2 regions of the Actimicrobium sp. CCC2.4 genome follow, and region 1 is predicted to be linked to the other one. Evidence: predicted binding sites of a transcription regulator. Region 1 holds the regulator's gene; the other holds the start of a gene.
The links. Region 1 encodes sigma-54, which starts transcription at its own class of promoters, with help from an activator protein. Its sites were predicted from a motif close to TGGCANGNAANCTGCTTT; they were not measured.

Region 1 (7,300 bases):
AGGCGCAGGCGACACTGCTCAAGCAGTTCCTGCGCGAGAACCTGTATCGCCATTATCTGGTCAACCGGATGACCAGCAAGGCACGCCGTATCGTCACCGATCTGTTTACCGCCTTCATGGCCGAGCCCGGTCTGCTGTCGCCGGACTACGAGTCCCGCGAAGGTGATGCGACCAGCCAGGTGCGCAAGGTGGCCGACTACATCGCCGGCATGACGGACCGCTATGCGATCCGTGAACACCGGCGGATATTCAGGATGGACGAACTCTAAGCCGGGTCGGCCGTCGCAGCGAAAAATTTATTGATCAATGAGGTGCCGCAGCGGATGGGCATGGTCCGGCCAGACCGGCGCGAAATAGCCATCGACCATCTCCTGCGTTACGTCTTCCAAACCGGCCGGCTGCCAGTGCGGCTGGTTGTCCTTGTCGATCACCACCGCACGTATCCCCTCCAGTACCTCGCCCTGCGTGAAAGCGTGTCGCACCATCGTGCGTTCCATGCGCAGGCAGCCTGCAAGATCTTGCGCTGCGCCCTGTCGTAATTGGCGCAAGGTCACCGCCATCATCAGCGGCGAGCGCTTCTGCATCGTCGCCAGTGTCGCCTGAGCGAACGCACTGTCGTCGCCGGCCAGCGAGTCAGCAATCTGCGTGACCGACGCGAACCGGAAATGCGTGTCGATGCTCGCCTGCTGCTGCGCCAGTTTGCTCCCGGCCGGATCGCACAGGCTGGCAAACGGTGCGGCATACGCGCGAATGGCAGCGCGCACATCGCCACCTGAAAACTGATCGAGCAAGGCCTCCAGTCCGGCCAGCGCACCCCCCGGCAGGAACACATCGGCCAGTCCGGCGTAGAGCGCATCGGCAGCGCCTATCATCTCGCCGCTCACGCCCAGATACGTGCCCAGTTGCCCGGGTGTGCGCGACAGAAAATAGCTACCACCGACATCTGGGAACAAGCCGATATTGACTTCGGGCATGGCCATTTTCGTGCGCTCGGTGACGATCCGCAAGCGGTTCTGCGGACCACTTTGCGCCAGCCCCATGCCACCCCCCATGACGATGCCATCCATCACGGCGATCCAGGGTTTCGGATAAAAATGGATCAGGTGGTTCAGTGCATACTCTTCGGTAAAAAAATCATCCAGCGCTGCGCTGCCGCCTTGGGGCGTCGACCCGCCGGCCTGATGAAAAAAGCGGATATCTCCACCGGCACAAAACGCCTTCTCGGTGCTGCCGCGTAGGATCACAGTCTGGACGGCGGCGTTATCACGCCAGTCGAGCAGCACGTGAGTCAGGTCGCGCACCATCGCGAGCGACAAGGAATTGAGGGCCTTCGGACGGTCCAGTGTGATGTGGCCTGTTGCGTTGCGGATCTGGGTCTGGATGAGAGCGGTCATGGTCGGATTCGATTGTGCACAAGTCAATTGCGTGAAATTAAAAAGGGCGCAATCAATGCGCCCTAAATGGAATGTGCCGGTCTGCCCGGCAGCGGGTTCGATCAGGAGGAGGCGGCTATCACAACCGGGTCAGGGATGTGTTTGATGGCGTCGTGCTGATGATCCTGCAATTTGGTTTTGTACTTGATGACCTGGCGATCGAGCTTGTCGATCAGCGCATCAATTGCGGCATAAAGATCCTCCGCAATACTCTCGGCGTGCAAGTCTTTGCCGCGCAGATGCAGGTTGATTTCTGCTCGCTGCCGCTTTTCTTTTTCCGGGAGTTTTTCTACCGTCAGGATGACGGCAATATCAATGACATGGTCGAAATGGCGCTTGATACGCTCAAGCTTGCTTTGCACATATTCACGAATGGCAGGTGTCACTTCGAGGTGGTGTCCACTGATTGTGAGATTCATACAGCGCTCCTTTGAATAATGCCGATGGAGGTTCGGAGGTGACCCCGCTACGGAAGGGTAGCTTCGAACACAACGACAGTACAACATGACAAATGAAACTACAGAAACTACAGGGCCTTGCGCAGGTTGACGGGAGGGATTTTCAGGGCTTCGCGATATTTTGCGACCGTACGCCTTGCCACTACCATACCCTGTTCTCCCAGCATGTCTGCGATCTTACTGTCAGAAAATGGAATCTTCGGGTCTTCAGCTCCTATCAATTGTTTGATGAGTGCCCGTATTGCCGTCGATGACGCTTCGCCGCCCGTTTCGGTGGCAACGTGGCTGCCAAAAAAATATTTCAACTCGAACATGCCATGCGGGGTCAGCATGTATTTCTGGGTTGTCACACGTGAGATGGTGCTCTCGTGCAGTCCGAGTGTATCAGCAATCTCACGCAAGACAAGGGGGCGCATGGCGACCGCGCCATGGGAAAAAAAGTTCCGCTGACGCTCGACGATGGCCTGTGCAACCCGCAGGATCGTATCGAATCGCTGGCGCATATTTTTGATCAGCCACTTGGCTTCCTGCAGCTGCGACGTCAGCGATCCCTCACCTTTGCTCTGCTTGAGAATGTTGGCGTACATGGCATTGACCCGCAGTCGTGGCATCACGTCATGGTTGAGCATGACTTGCCAGCCGGTCTTGGTGCGCTTGACGATCACGTCCGGCACCACGTAGTCCGAGGTGCCGCCGCCGAAGATCGCACCCGGGTGCGGATTGCACTGGCGGATCACGCTCTGGGCTTCGCGCAGATCCTCGTCATCGCAGTCGAGGGCTTTCTTGAGCTTGCTGAAATCGCGCTGTGCAAACAGCGGCAGATAGTCCTCGACGATAACCAGTGCCATGCGCCGGGTCACCATCGCGATGCCGGGAAAACGCCGTATCTGCAGCGCCAGGCACTCGGCCGCGTGGCGGGCGCCGACGCCGGGCGGATCGAAGCTCTGCAGCAGTTTGAGCGCGATGGTCAGCTCTTCGGCTTCAACGTCGAGTTCGGCCGGCAAGCGCTCGAGCATGGCCTCCAGCGTATCGTCGAGGTAGCCATTGTCATTGAGCGCATCGATCATCAATTCGACCAGCGCGCGATCGCGCGGGTTGCGCACCGTGACGCGCATTTGCTCGAGCAGGAATTCGCGCAGCGTGGATTCGTGTGCTTCGAGCTGCGGCCTGGCATCGTCGTCTTCCGGCGCTTTCGAGGTGCGTGCAACGTCATCAAAACTCCAGTCCGCATCGGTGCTTGGCGTGGCGTCGCCGGCATCGTTCTGGTCCGGCGCGGGGGCTTCCGATTCGGACGATGAAGGCGCTGCGTTGGCGTCTTCGCTGGCCCCTTCCTGACGGATACCTTCGGCTCCGAGCGCGCCATCCGCCAGCAGACGGACCGAGTGATCGAGCGGATCGTCGAGCCGTTCCAGCAGCGGATTATCGGTCAGCATTTGCTCCAGTTCCTGATGCAGTTCCAGCGTCGACAGTTGCAACAGGCGGATCGATTGCTGCAATTGCGGCGTCAGCGCAAGATGCTGGGAGGTGCGGAGCTGGAGGGATTGTTTCATTCTTGTTTGTGCTTACATCCGGAAGTGTTCGCCAAGATAGACCTGGCGCACCAATTCATTGGCAATGATCGCATCCGGCTTGCCGCTGGCCAGCACTGCACCTTGATTGATGATGTAGGCGCGGTCGCAGATACCCAGGGTTTCGCGCACATTGTGGTCGGTGATCAGCACGCCGATACCGCGTTCTTTCAGGAAGCGCACGATGCGCTGGATTTCGATCACGGCAATCGGATCGACGCCGGCGAAGGGTTCATCGAGCAGCACGAAGCGCGGATTACTGGCCAGCGCGCGGGCAATCTCTACGCGGCGTCGCTCACCGCCGGAGAGCGACATGGCCTGGCTGTCGCGCAGCTTATCGATCTGCAAATTCTGCAGCAAGGTGTCGAGCCGTTCATTGATGACGGACTTGGTCAGCGTCTTGCCATGGTCATCGTGCTGCAGTTCCAGCACGGCGCGGATGTTTTCCTCGACGGTCAGCTTGCGAAATACCGAGGCTTCCTGCGGCAGATAGGACAGACCCAGCACCGCGCGTCGATGGATAGGCAGACGCGAGATATCGATGCCATCCAGACGGATTTCACCGGCGTCCGATGGCACCAGGCCGACGATCATGTAGAACGACGTCGTCTTGCCGGCACCGTTCGGCCCGAGCAGGCCGACCACTTCGCCGCTGGCCACATCGAGCGAGACATCGCTGACAACCTGGCGGATTCCGTAGCTTTTTTTCAGGCCGGTGACGATCAGTTTGCTGCTGCTATTGGTGAAGGAGTCAACCGGTGTCGACATGGCATTGATCATTTGGGCACACCCGGTGTGCGTGGCTGGATCGTCGCCTTGATGCGTCCGGCACCGGCCTTGCTGTCCTGTCCTGCGGGCGTGTTGTTGACCGAGAAAAATTCGCTGCGGCTATCGTAGGAAATGAATTCTCCTTCGACTTCGTCCGTCGGCGTCTTGCCATCGAGACGGCGCATCTTTGCCTTCGAAAACAACTTCACCAGTTCGGTCTTGCCATCGTATTCAATACGTTCGGCTTCGCCTTCTATCCACAGATTCTCGCCGCCATCACGCTTCTGTCGAAAGCTGGCCAGGCTGCCAGGTGCAGCATATAAGGTGGCGAACTGATAACCGGCCGGGTCTTGCACAACGACCACGCGTGCGGCTTTCATGAGCAGCGTGCCGCGCACGACCACGACGTCACCGGTGAAGGTATTGACCTGCTTGACGTCGTCGTAGGCCATTTGGTTGGCGTCGACGACAGTGGGTTTGTTGGAGTCAGCTTTTTCGGCATGCACCGCCGGCACGAAGGCCGCGTTGAACATGAACAGAAAAGCGAAAAAAAACGGTTTCATGAAAATTCCTGGTAGAGGCAGCGTAAGAGGTCATGCACAGTAGCTCATCGCGCTACGGCCGGCGCGAATACGCCGTGCACGCGATGGGCCAAATCGAGCTGGCGGGTGGCGTTGTTGGCGACCATGCCGGTGCCGTTCAGTATGGTGGTACCCATCAGCATTTCAACGGGCGTATCGGTTTTCATCACATCGTCATCAGGCAACAGCAGCAGATAGGCGGACTTGAGATGAAAGCGCTGGATGGAGCCGGACGCGGGCCGGTCGACATCCACGTTATCAATCATTTGTACTTCGCTGTTGTCGCTGTTGACCAGTGCACGTTCGGAACGCATCACCATCGTTGGCCGGTTATTCGACAGGTTGTAGATCACCGGCTTGGTGATTTCATACGAGTCGTCCATCGGCAAATGGGTCAGCACGTCACCGGAAATGTTGTAGCGTGCCGTGCGGTTTTTGGCCATCCGGACAAAGGTAAAATTTTTCACGTAGTAGTCGGGAGCGACGCGCGGCGCGTCAGGTGCATCGTTACCGCCGCTTTTGCGGATCACTTCGAGAACCCAGAAACTGCCGAGTGCCAGTGCCACGCTCAGCGCGATCAGGAACCCGAGCCGGAAGCGGTTGGCGGAACGCACTGCGCTCATGACAGATACGGTGCCAGTGCCGCCTCGTAGTTGCCCTGGGCGCTCAGGATCAGGTCGCACAGTTCACGTACTGCGCCGCGACCGCCTTGCGCGGTGGTGACAAAATGCACGCGCCGGCGTACCTCGGCATGGCCATTCGGTACGCTGGCGGCAAAGCCGGCACGCAACAGGATAGGCAGGTCGATGACGTCATCACCAATGAAGCCGCACTGGTCGGCCGTGAAGCCGGTCTGCGCCAGCAGTTGCTCGAAGCTCGCGCGCTTGTCGTGACTGCCTTGGAACACATGCGTGATGCCGAGGTCGCCGGCACGGCGCTGTACCAGCGGCGACTGGCGCGCGCTGATGATCGCCGTGGCGACGCCCGATTGCTGCAGCAGCCGGATGCCCTGGCCATCGAGCACATTGAAGGTCTTGATGAGCTCGCCGTCGGCACCAAAGTGCAGGCTGCCGTCGGTCAGTACGCCATCGACGTCGAAAATCATCAGCCGGACCCGGGCAGCGCGTGTAATGACATCCTGTAACTGGTCGGTCATCAGATCACCTTGGCGCGGGTCAGGTCATGGATGTGCAGCGCACCGACGAGCATGCCGGACGCATCGGCGACCAGCAACTGATTGATGCGCAGTTCTTCCATCACTTGCACCGCATCGACGGCCAGCTGGTCGGGAGCTATGGTGCGCGGATCGGGGTGCATCACGTCGGCCACCGTCAAGCGTGTGAAGTCCTGTACGTGTTCGATCAGACGGCGCAAGTCACCATCGGTGAAGACGCCAATCGGGCGGAATGACTCGTCCACGATAGCCGTCATGGCCATGCCCTTGCGGGTCATTTCGGCCAGTGCCTGCGACAGCGACACGGTGGCCAGCACTGCCGGGATTTCGCCGCCGCTGCGCATCACGTCGCGCACGTGGGTCAGCAAGCGCCGGCCCAGTGCGCCGCCCGGATGCGAGCGGGCAAAGTCTTCGGCGCGAAAGCCGCGCGCATCCAGCAGTGCCACGGCCAGTGCATCGCCGAGCGCGAGCGCCGCCGTTGTGCTGGTGGTGGGGGCAAGATTGAGCGGGCAGGCTTCCTTGTCGACAGCGACATTCAGATGCACGCTCGCGAGCCGCGCCAGGCTGGAGTCATCGTTGCCAGTCATCGTGACCAGGATCGCACCCATGCGTTTGATGCTGGGCACGATGGCCATCAGCTCGGCGGTTTCGCCGGAATTGGAAATGGCCACGAACACATCCTGCGGACCGATCATGCCAAGATCGCCATGGGCCGCTTCGGCCGGATGCACGAACAAAGAAGGGGTGCCGGTCGAAGCCAGTGTCGCAGCAATCTTGCGTGCGATATGACCGGACTTGCCGATGCCCGATACCACCACGCGACCGGTACAATCGAGCAATAGTCCGACTGCTTTGGCAAAGCAAGCGGCGCTGTTGCTGACGGGGTCGGACAGGCGTGCTTTCAGGGTCAGCAAGGCATCGGCTTCGATTTGCAGGGTCTCGCGGGCGAGGAGCAGGGCACGTGCCGCACGCTCGGCAGTGAAGGGGACTGTGACGGCGTCGGAAACGGATTTTTGTTGGGGTACACTCATGCCGGAAAGTATAAACGAATTACTAAAGCAAAAATTCTGCCAGCGACAACTAAAAACTTGTCTTGCGCCGGATTAAAGGATCTTTCGCCCCGTCATGCACTCAGCGCTTGAACTCACCTTACTGTTACTCGGTGCTGCCGTGCTCGGCGTGGTCGCCTTTCGCATGCTGCATTTGCCACCGATGCTGGGTTACCTGGCGGTCGGCATTGCCATCGGTCCGCACGCACTGGGCTGGGCCGAGGATACCGCCACCACCCACACGCTGGCTGAATTCGGCGTCGTGTTCC
Region 2 (7,300 bases), 1.5 Mb from region 1:
GTGCGACCCATTGTGATTTGCCGGCCAAGATCGCCAGCGGGGAATTCCGCGAAGATCTGTACTACCGGATCCAGGGACTGACCCTGACCTTGCCACCGCTGCGCGAACGCGGCGACCGGCAGGAATTGATCCGCTTCGTGCTGCAACAGGAAATGCCGGACGACGCCCTCGTGACGATAGACGACCCGCTGATGGCGGCGCTGGATCGTCATCCCTGGCCCGGCAATATCCGTCAATTACGCAATGTCCTGCGCACCATGGTGGCCTTGCGGGATGGCGATGCACTGCACCTTGATTGCCTGCCGCCGGATTTTTTTGTGCCTGCCGGCAGCGCGAAGGAGGACATCGCCGTAGTACTGCCGGAACTCGCCCCGGGACCGCTGGCCTTGCTCAATCCGCTCGAGCTGGCCGAGCGCGACGCCCTGATCCGGCAATTGAAACTGTCGCGCTGGAACCTCAGCAAAGTCGCGCGCCAGCTCAATCTCAGTCGCAACACGCTGTATCGCAAGCTGGGCCGGCTGGACATCACAATTGCCGCGCGCGACACCTATTGATGGCGCCGGCGGCCGGGCCCGCCTCAGTGGCGCGGCAGACCGCCATCGACATCGATACTGACTTGCCGGTTTTTCTGGCGGCGTGGTTCGCTGCAGCGACCGCTGCGCAGTATCTCGACCAGCATGCCGGCGGGATTGGCACCGATGGAGTCATGCAAGCCGGCGTGACACATGGTCATGCGCGGATTAACGGCCAGCACGACCGGGCCTTGCTCGGTCAAAATGATGTCGATGCCGACATAGCCCCATAGGCCGGGAATGGCCGCCACGACCCGGCGTGCCAGCCGTTCCAGTTGGCCATCGGTGTCGCTGATGCTGTTGACGGTGCTGCCCAGGTAATGAATCCGGTGATCCGCCGCCGCGATGCGCTGCTCGCTGCAGCCGAGCAGGAAGAGCTCGCTGCTGCCGCACAGCAATGACAAGCTGCAAGGCCGACCGGCCACATACGGTTGCAGCACCACGGCGCATGCCGGCCTGGCGGCAATCCATTGCCTGGCCAGAGCCGCATGCGAAAACAGATGGGTATCCGAGCAACCGGCGCCGTCATCCGGTTTGACAATCCACGCCTGTGCATTGGGCGGCAGCGTGTCCGTTGAAAAATACGTCGCCACCGTCGTGATGCCGGCACCGCGCAGCACTTGCGATGTCAGGTATTTGCTGCCGGCCAGATGCACGGCATCAGGAGAACTGCCGATCAGCAGCTTGCCGTTCTGCAGCGCCATTCTGGAAATCGATTCGAGCAGCCCATCTGATTCCGGTGCCAGCGGCCACACGGCATCGGCATCGGCGATACATTGCACGAGCGCCGCGGCGCAGTCGTCGCTCCCGCTCATGACCACGCTCACGTTATCAGGCAGGTTGTGCAAACCCTGGCTGGACAGGCGCAACACGGTAACCGACAAGTCATCGATACGCGACAGGTCGGCCAGCAGGGCAGTCAACAGCATGTCGCCGCGAAAATCGGACGATGACGACCGGGTAAGGTCAGAAGACATGGGCTGACAAGCGTGTTCACATATAAAAATTTTCACAATAGCGTCCAATTGTGAGTGCTGAATTTATAGGCAATCAACTGCAGGTTCCCGCGGTGGGCCAGCTTGCATTGCCGCCGCCGGATGGCTGCTTATGTCCCGGGTCCGGTATTTTTCTTTGGTACCGGATCTGACCGGACGATCGTCATCGTGGTGGCAATCGCAGCAGCAGATTGATCCGTGGGCAAGGTCGTATAGACCTGAAAAACGGTCCCCGGCACGGCATCGCTGATGACAAACACATAGCCCTTGCCGGCAAATTGCAGGAAGCGGTCCTTGAGCGGGTCGTCGACATACGGATGCACCGTAATCTGCTGCGCGGCAACGGAACGTCCGGCGTAATTGACGGTAATGGTCTTGATGGCGGCATCGGGAGCCGCCAGCGCAAGCCGGAGTCGCTTGCGGAAATAGTTCGTCGAGCCGCCGGTCAGGCGCTTCATTTCGGCGATGTCACGCTCCAGGAAACCGAGGATGGCCGGATTGCCTTGCGCATGATCTATCGGTGCGATCGGAATCGCATGGCTGCCCGTCAGAAATTGCGCGGCCACGGAGGCCGTACCGTCGGCATTGGGATGGGTAACGGTGAGCGTTACGGCATCGTCGAAGGTATCCGGTGCGGCGCTTTCCTGGTGATAGGCATACGCAATCCGGGTGGGCTTTTTAATGCTGCCGAAGTGCTTGCTTTGGAACAGGATTTTTTCGGGTTGCGAGATCTCCTGCGCAAGGCCGGCACTGGCACCCGTTGCCATCAATGCGGAGCTTGCCAGCAGGATGAGGCCTGCGCGCAGTGTCGGTGAAAGTGGCATCGTGAGTCTCCCTGGCGGTGATGAATGTGAAGGCGGCGTTCCGGCTCAGGAGGGGGCCGCTACTACCGCTATCGGTGCGGGCAGTGCAGTCACCGGTACGCCGTAGTCCCTGAAAATTTGGGCGATCTCGGGCTGGCTGGAGGCGATCAAGGCATTGAGCTGGTCGCGCAGCTTGTTATCGCCGTAACGCACGCCCATCGCAATACTGAAGCCGTAGCGGATGCCGTCCTCACTCGGCTTGAAGGGCACGACCGTAATAGGCGCGCCCGTGGCCTGTCTGGCGAAATACCCGACGATAGGCCCCCATGCAATGGCCACATCGACGGTGCCGTTGGCGAGGTCGCGGTCAATCAGCTGGCCCGGGTATTGATCCGGATCGCCGGTCTGCGGCGAGTACGACACCATCTGCGCGATCAGGCCGTTTTTCAGCAACCAGTCCGAGGCAGGAGAGCGCGCAAAAATACCGATCTTCAGCTTGTCACGGACCGCTCTTGGCAGCGCCAGCAAGTCAGCGGGCGTCTTGATGGCATCGAGTCCCTTGCCTTTGATAAAGGCCATCGCATAGGTCGATGCCAGGTAGGGTTGCGTCACCAGTCCCATTTCGAAATCGGTCGACACGCCGGTGACGACGTCGCACTTGAAGGTGTCGGTACCATCAATCTTTGCTTTCAGGCTATTGCGGATAAAGCCCATGCGCTGCGGGTACCAGCTATGTTCGAGCTTCCAGCCGAGCTTGCCGGCAAACAGCTCGGCGATCTTGTTTTCATAGCCGCGATCCTGCCGGTCCGACATCGGCAAATTGTTGGGGTCCTGGCAGACCCGCAGTATTTTTTGTGCACTTGCGCCATCCTGTGCCTTCGCGGGTGCCGACAGTGCCAGCAAGCCGGCACACAGGCTGATGGCCATGCGGCGGAGCGGCACGTTTCTAGGGCGGGTAACTGGGACCATGGGGCGACTCCTTTATGCAGAAATTAAGACTCACTTCAGTGATGCGGTCACCGGCGTCGGCCTGGTTTATTTCACGATGACCTGGAGGCGACCGGCAGCAATATCGCCTTCGGAACGTCCCTTCAGATACGCGTACAGCTCATCGAGATGGTCGGCCACAAAAGGCACGCCACCGAAATTGGGCATGCCTTTTTCAATGCGGCCTTTTTTCAGTGTCGTCACGAACTGCTCTTTGGTCAGCACCTTCATGCTGTCGATCAGCGATGGTCCGACCAGTCCTTCCTGGGCGGCGCCGTGGCAGCGGCTGCAGGATTGGGCGCGCCAGACTTTCCAGCCGATCAGGGTGTTCGGGTCGACCTTGTTCTTGTCGACAACGGTATAGAGTTTGGTGCTTGCGGCCTTGTCGGGCGCAGTCGTTGTGCCCAGCGCATTCTGGTGACAGAAAACGGTAAGAGCCAGGCCAGCCGTCAATAGTGTGCTTCGTAGTGTGATGGGCAGGGCCATGAATTCTCCTTGAAAGTGACACGCCGGACCGGATCAGGATCGATCCGGCCGGCGTTGTGGCGATGAACAACGACGGACTACTTTGCCGACGCCACCGTGACATTGCCGGGGATGGCAAACACGGTCAGGACACCACCGAGCTCGGTGTAATTCGACAGTTCCTTGTAGCCGCCGACGGCACCCAGGCCTTCGTTGGGTTTGGTCAGACCGGCTGCCATGCCGATCCCTGCCCAGCCACCGATACCCGACAGTACGCCGATGTACTGCTTGCCCTTGTATTCCCAGGTGTTGACGTTGCCGACGATGCCGGATGGCGTCTTGAACTTCCACAGTTCCTTGCCATTGTTATCGACGGCCTTGATGAAGCCTTCCAGCGTGCCGTAGAAATTCACGTCACCGGCAGTGGCCAGTGCGCCGCTCCAGACCGAAAATTTCTCCGGCTTTGACCAGACAATTTTTCCGGTACCGGCATCCCAGGCAATGAAATTACCCATGCCGCCATGGCTATCGGGCGTCGGATACATCGAGACGGTGGCACCCACATACGGCTGGCCGGCAGTGAAGTCGACCTTGTACGGTTCATAGTCCATGCAGACATGGTTGGTCGGCACGTAGAACAATCCGGTCTTCGGCGAGAACGCGGCAGGCTGCTGATCCTTGCTGCCCAGTGCAGCCGGACAGATACCCTTGATGTTGACGTCTTCACCGCCCTGGCTGGTGCTGTACTTGGCGACGACGGCGGGACGGCCGGTTTTCATGTCGATGTGGGTGGCCCAGTTGACCTTGGGATCAAACTTTTCGGCGACCAGCAATTCGCCGGTGACGCGGTCCAGCGTGTAGCCGAAGCCGTTACGGTCCAGATGCACCAGCGTCTTGCGTGGCTTGCCGGCGACCTTGATGTCGGCCAGGATCATTTCATTAACGCCGTCATAATCCCATTCGTCATGCGGTGTCATTTGATAGACCCACTTGGCTTTGCCGGTATCGAGGTCGCGCGCAAAAATCGTCATCGCCCACTTGTTGTCGCCGGGTCGCTGCGAGGGATTCCAGGTCGACGGATTGCCGGTGCCGTAGTACAGCAGATTGGTGGCCGCGTCGTAGCTGTACCAGCCCCAGGTCGTGCCGCCGCCGATTTTCCATTGATCGCCGGACCAGGTCTTGAGCGAGGAATCCTTGCCTACCGGTGCCATCTTGCCGTTGGTCCAGGTCATGGTCTTGGCCGGATCCATCAGCATGTCGGCGTCAGGTCCGACGCTATAGGCTTTCCACAGTTGCTTGCCGGTCTTCAGGTCATGCGCGGTGAGCCGGCCGCGCACGCCGAACTCGCCGCCGCTAATGCCGGTGATGACCATGTTCTTGAAGATGTGCGGTGCATTGGTATTGGATTCGCCGACCTTCGGATTGCCGACCTTGACCTTCCAGACTTCCTTGCCGGTCTTTGCATCAAGCGCCACCATCGTGGTGTCGGCCTGTTGCAGGATGATCTTGCCATCGCCATACGCCACGCCGCGATTGACGGTGTCACAGCACATGACCGGAATCACCCCGGCGTCCTGCCGCGGCTCGTATTTCCAGCGCATGCTCTGGTCTTCGAGGTTGATCGCATACACCTTGTTCGGGAATGGGCTGTGGACATACATAGTGTCGCCGATGACCAGCGGTCCGCCTTCATGCCCGCGCAACACGCCGGTCGAAAACGTCCACGCCACTTGCAACTCCTTGACGTTGGCACTGGTGATCTGGTTGAGCTCGCTGTAACGACGGTTGGCGTTGTCGCCGGCTTGGGTCGCCCAGTTTTTCGGACTGGCCATGGCCTTGTTGAGTTGTTCGTCGGCGAGTGCAGAATTGCTCACTGCCAGGGTGCCTGCGATGACCAGCAGGTGTTTCAGGATTACCTTCGAAGACATGTCTACCTCCATGAATTATTGTGATGACCGTCGTGCTGCGGTGATGCGGTATGCCTTTCTGAATGTGCGGAAAACTCTCCAAAGATTTCCGTAATCGACAAGGTGTCGTCTGCAAGCTTCAGCACTTACCATGCCAGTTGGCGATGGCGGGCAGCGCATTGGTCGCGACGGTTGGCAGGTGTGCTGTTTGCTGAACAAGGGCAGGGCGATGTGTTCCGCGATGGCGGGCAATGCCAGACAGCAAGCGCTGGCCTGCTGCACACCTTATTTGATGAAGCAGGCATCGGCCGCGACCTGTTCCACCTGCCGGTATTTCCTGACCATTTCCTTGACGAGGGTAGGGTCACGGAATTCGGCACCGCGCTCGCCGCCCAGCCCCTGATGGCGTTTTGCGGTGGACAGCTCGGCGTAATCATCGAACGGCAACTGCTTCGCAATGGTGTCGATCGCGCAGGAGCACTTGTACAGATACTCGTATTTGCTATCGTGATTTTTCATGCATTCGAACACGTACTCGACCCGCGACGAGGTCGGAAAATCGTGTGCCTGCGCCGTCATCGGCGCAGCAATCACCAGCAGGAGCAGGGTGCAAGAAGCAAGGCGTGGCGATAAACAGGTCATGGTGTTTTCCGGTTCAGAAAACATCTCCTTCGCAAGATCAATGCCACTGCCGATGCGGCCCGCAATACTGCGGACAGGTCGTCCGTAACTGACACAGCAGCGCTACAAGGTGTGCCGGTTTCTGCGCAGTCGCCAGCGCGCGATCCATCGCGGCGCGGGCAGGAACCCGCCGGCCAGCAGTAATGCCGCCAACGCGGCGGGCAGCCAGCGCACATCGGTCGCCACCACCAGCGCGCGATCAAAGCGCTGATCGGTCAGCATCCGCAGCAGCGCGGCGTCGCTATCGAGTCGCCCGTAGTGCAAGCCGCTGGCTTGTGCCAATGCCTGCAAATAACCGGCATGCAGCACTGATAAATGTTCCTGGCTCTTGACCGCCCCTCGCCGCTGCACCACGTCGCTGGCCGACCACCAGCCCACCTGTCGGGCCTGCCTGTCGAGGCGCGGAATCGGTTGCGCCACGTCGCCGCCTACGCCTACCAGCATGCCGGCGATGCGTCCTTCGGGCCGGTCGAAGTCGGGAATGCTTGCCATCGGCGGCGACTCCTGACCATCGGTCATGAAGATGAGCGATGGATGTTGCGGCAATTCGAAGGCCACATCGGTGGCGCTGGTGACGCCGCGTGCGATGACGCTGGCGTCTTCCCATGCCATGCGTGCATCGATCTGGCGGACCGCTTGCGTCAGCCCGCTCCGGTTGCTGCACACTTCCAGCGGTGCCAGCAACAGCAAGGTGCGCCGGCTGGAAAAAATCCCCAGCCCGATTTGCGATCCGCAAGGCAGTTGTGCCAGCGCCTGCACCAGCGCCTCGCGGGCAGCGTCAAGCCGGCTGACGGCGCGACCATCGCGCAGCTGGTCGGTCACATACATGCTCTGCGTAATATCGAACACCACCAGATGATTGACCACCGTACGTGCCAGTGGAATAGGCG

Region 2: a site for sigma-54 is predicted at 5,869-5,886, ahead of RHM62_RS12595 (methanol/ethanol family PQQ-dependent dehydrogenase). Genes of this name have one in related genera too.

Annotation. Positions count from the first base shown of each region.
Region 1 covers NZ_CP133777.1:80,242-87,541, reverse strand. Annotated here, with positions in the region: gene RHM62_RS00445 (deoxyguanosinetriphosphate triphosphohydrolase) at 1-269, shown strand, start outside; gene RHM62_RS00440 (enoyl-CoA hydratase/isomerase family protein) at 297-1,394, opposite strand; gene hpf (ribosome hibernation-promoting factor, HPF/YfiA family) at 1,496-1,852, opposite strand; gene RHM62_RS00430 (RNA polymerase factor sigma-54) at 1,960-3,441, opposite strand; gene lptB (LPS export ABC transporter ATP-binding protein) at 3,454-4,227, opposite strand; gene lptA (lipopolysaccharide transport periplasmic protein LptA) at 4,236-4,790, opposite strand; gene lptC (LPS export ABC transporter periplasmic protein LptC) at 4,835-5,431, opposite strand; gene RHM62_RS00410 (HAD family hydrolase) at 5,428-5,964, opposite strand; gene RHM62_RS00405 (KpsF/GutQ family sugar-phosphate isomerase) at 5,964-7,013, opposite strand; gene RHM62_RS00400 (cation:proton antiporter) at 7,108-7,300, shown strand, end outside.
Region 2 covers NZ_CP133777.1:2,750,874-2,758,173, reverse strand. Annotated here, with positions in the region: gene RHM62_RS12620 (sigma-54-dependent Fis family transcriptional regulator) at 1-554, shown strand, start outside; gene RHM62_RS12615 (ATP-grasp domain-containing protein) at 578-1,549, opposite strand; gene RHM62_RS12610 (hypothetical protein) at 1,678-2,391, opposite strand; gene RHM62_RS12605 (quinoprotein dehydrogenase-associated putative ABC transporter substrate-binding protein) at 2,437-3,297, opposite strand; gene RHM62_RS12600 (cytochrome c) at 3,406-3,843, opposite strand; gene RHM62_RS12595 (methanol/ethanol family PQQ-dependent dehydrogenase) at 3,921-5,750, opposite strand; gene RHM62_RS12590 (hypothetical protein) at 6,015-6,371, opposite strand; gene RHM62_RS12585 (vWA domain-containing protein) at 6,474-7,300, opposite strand, start outside.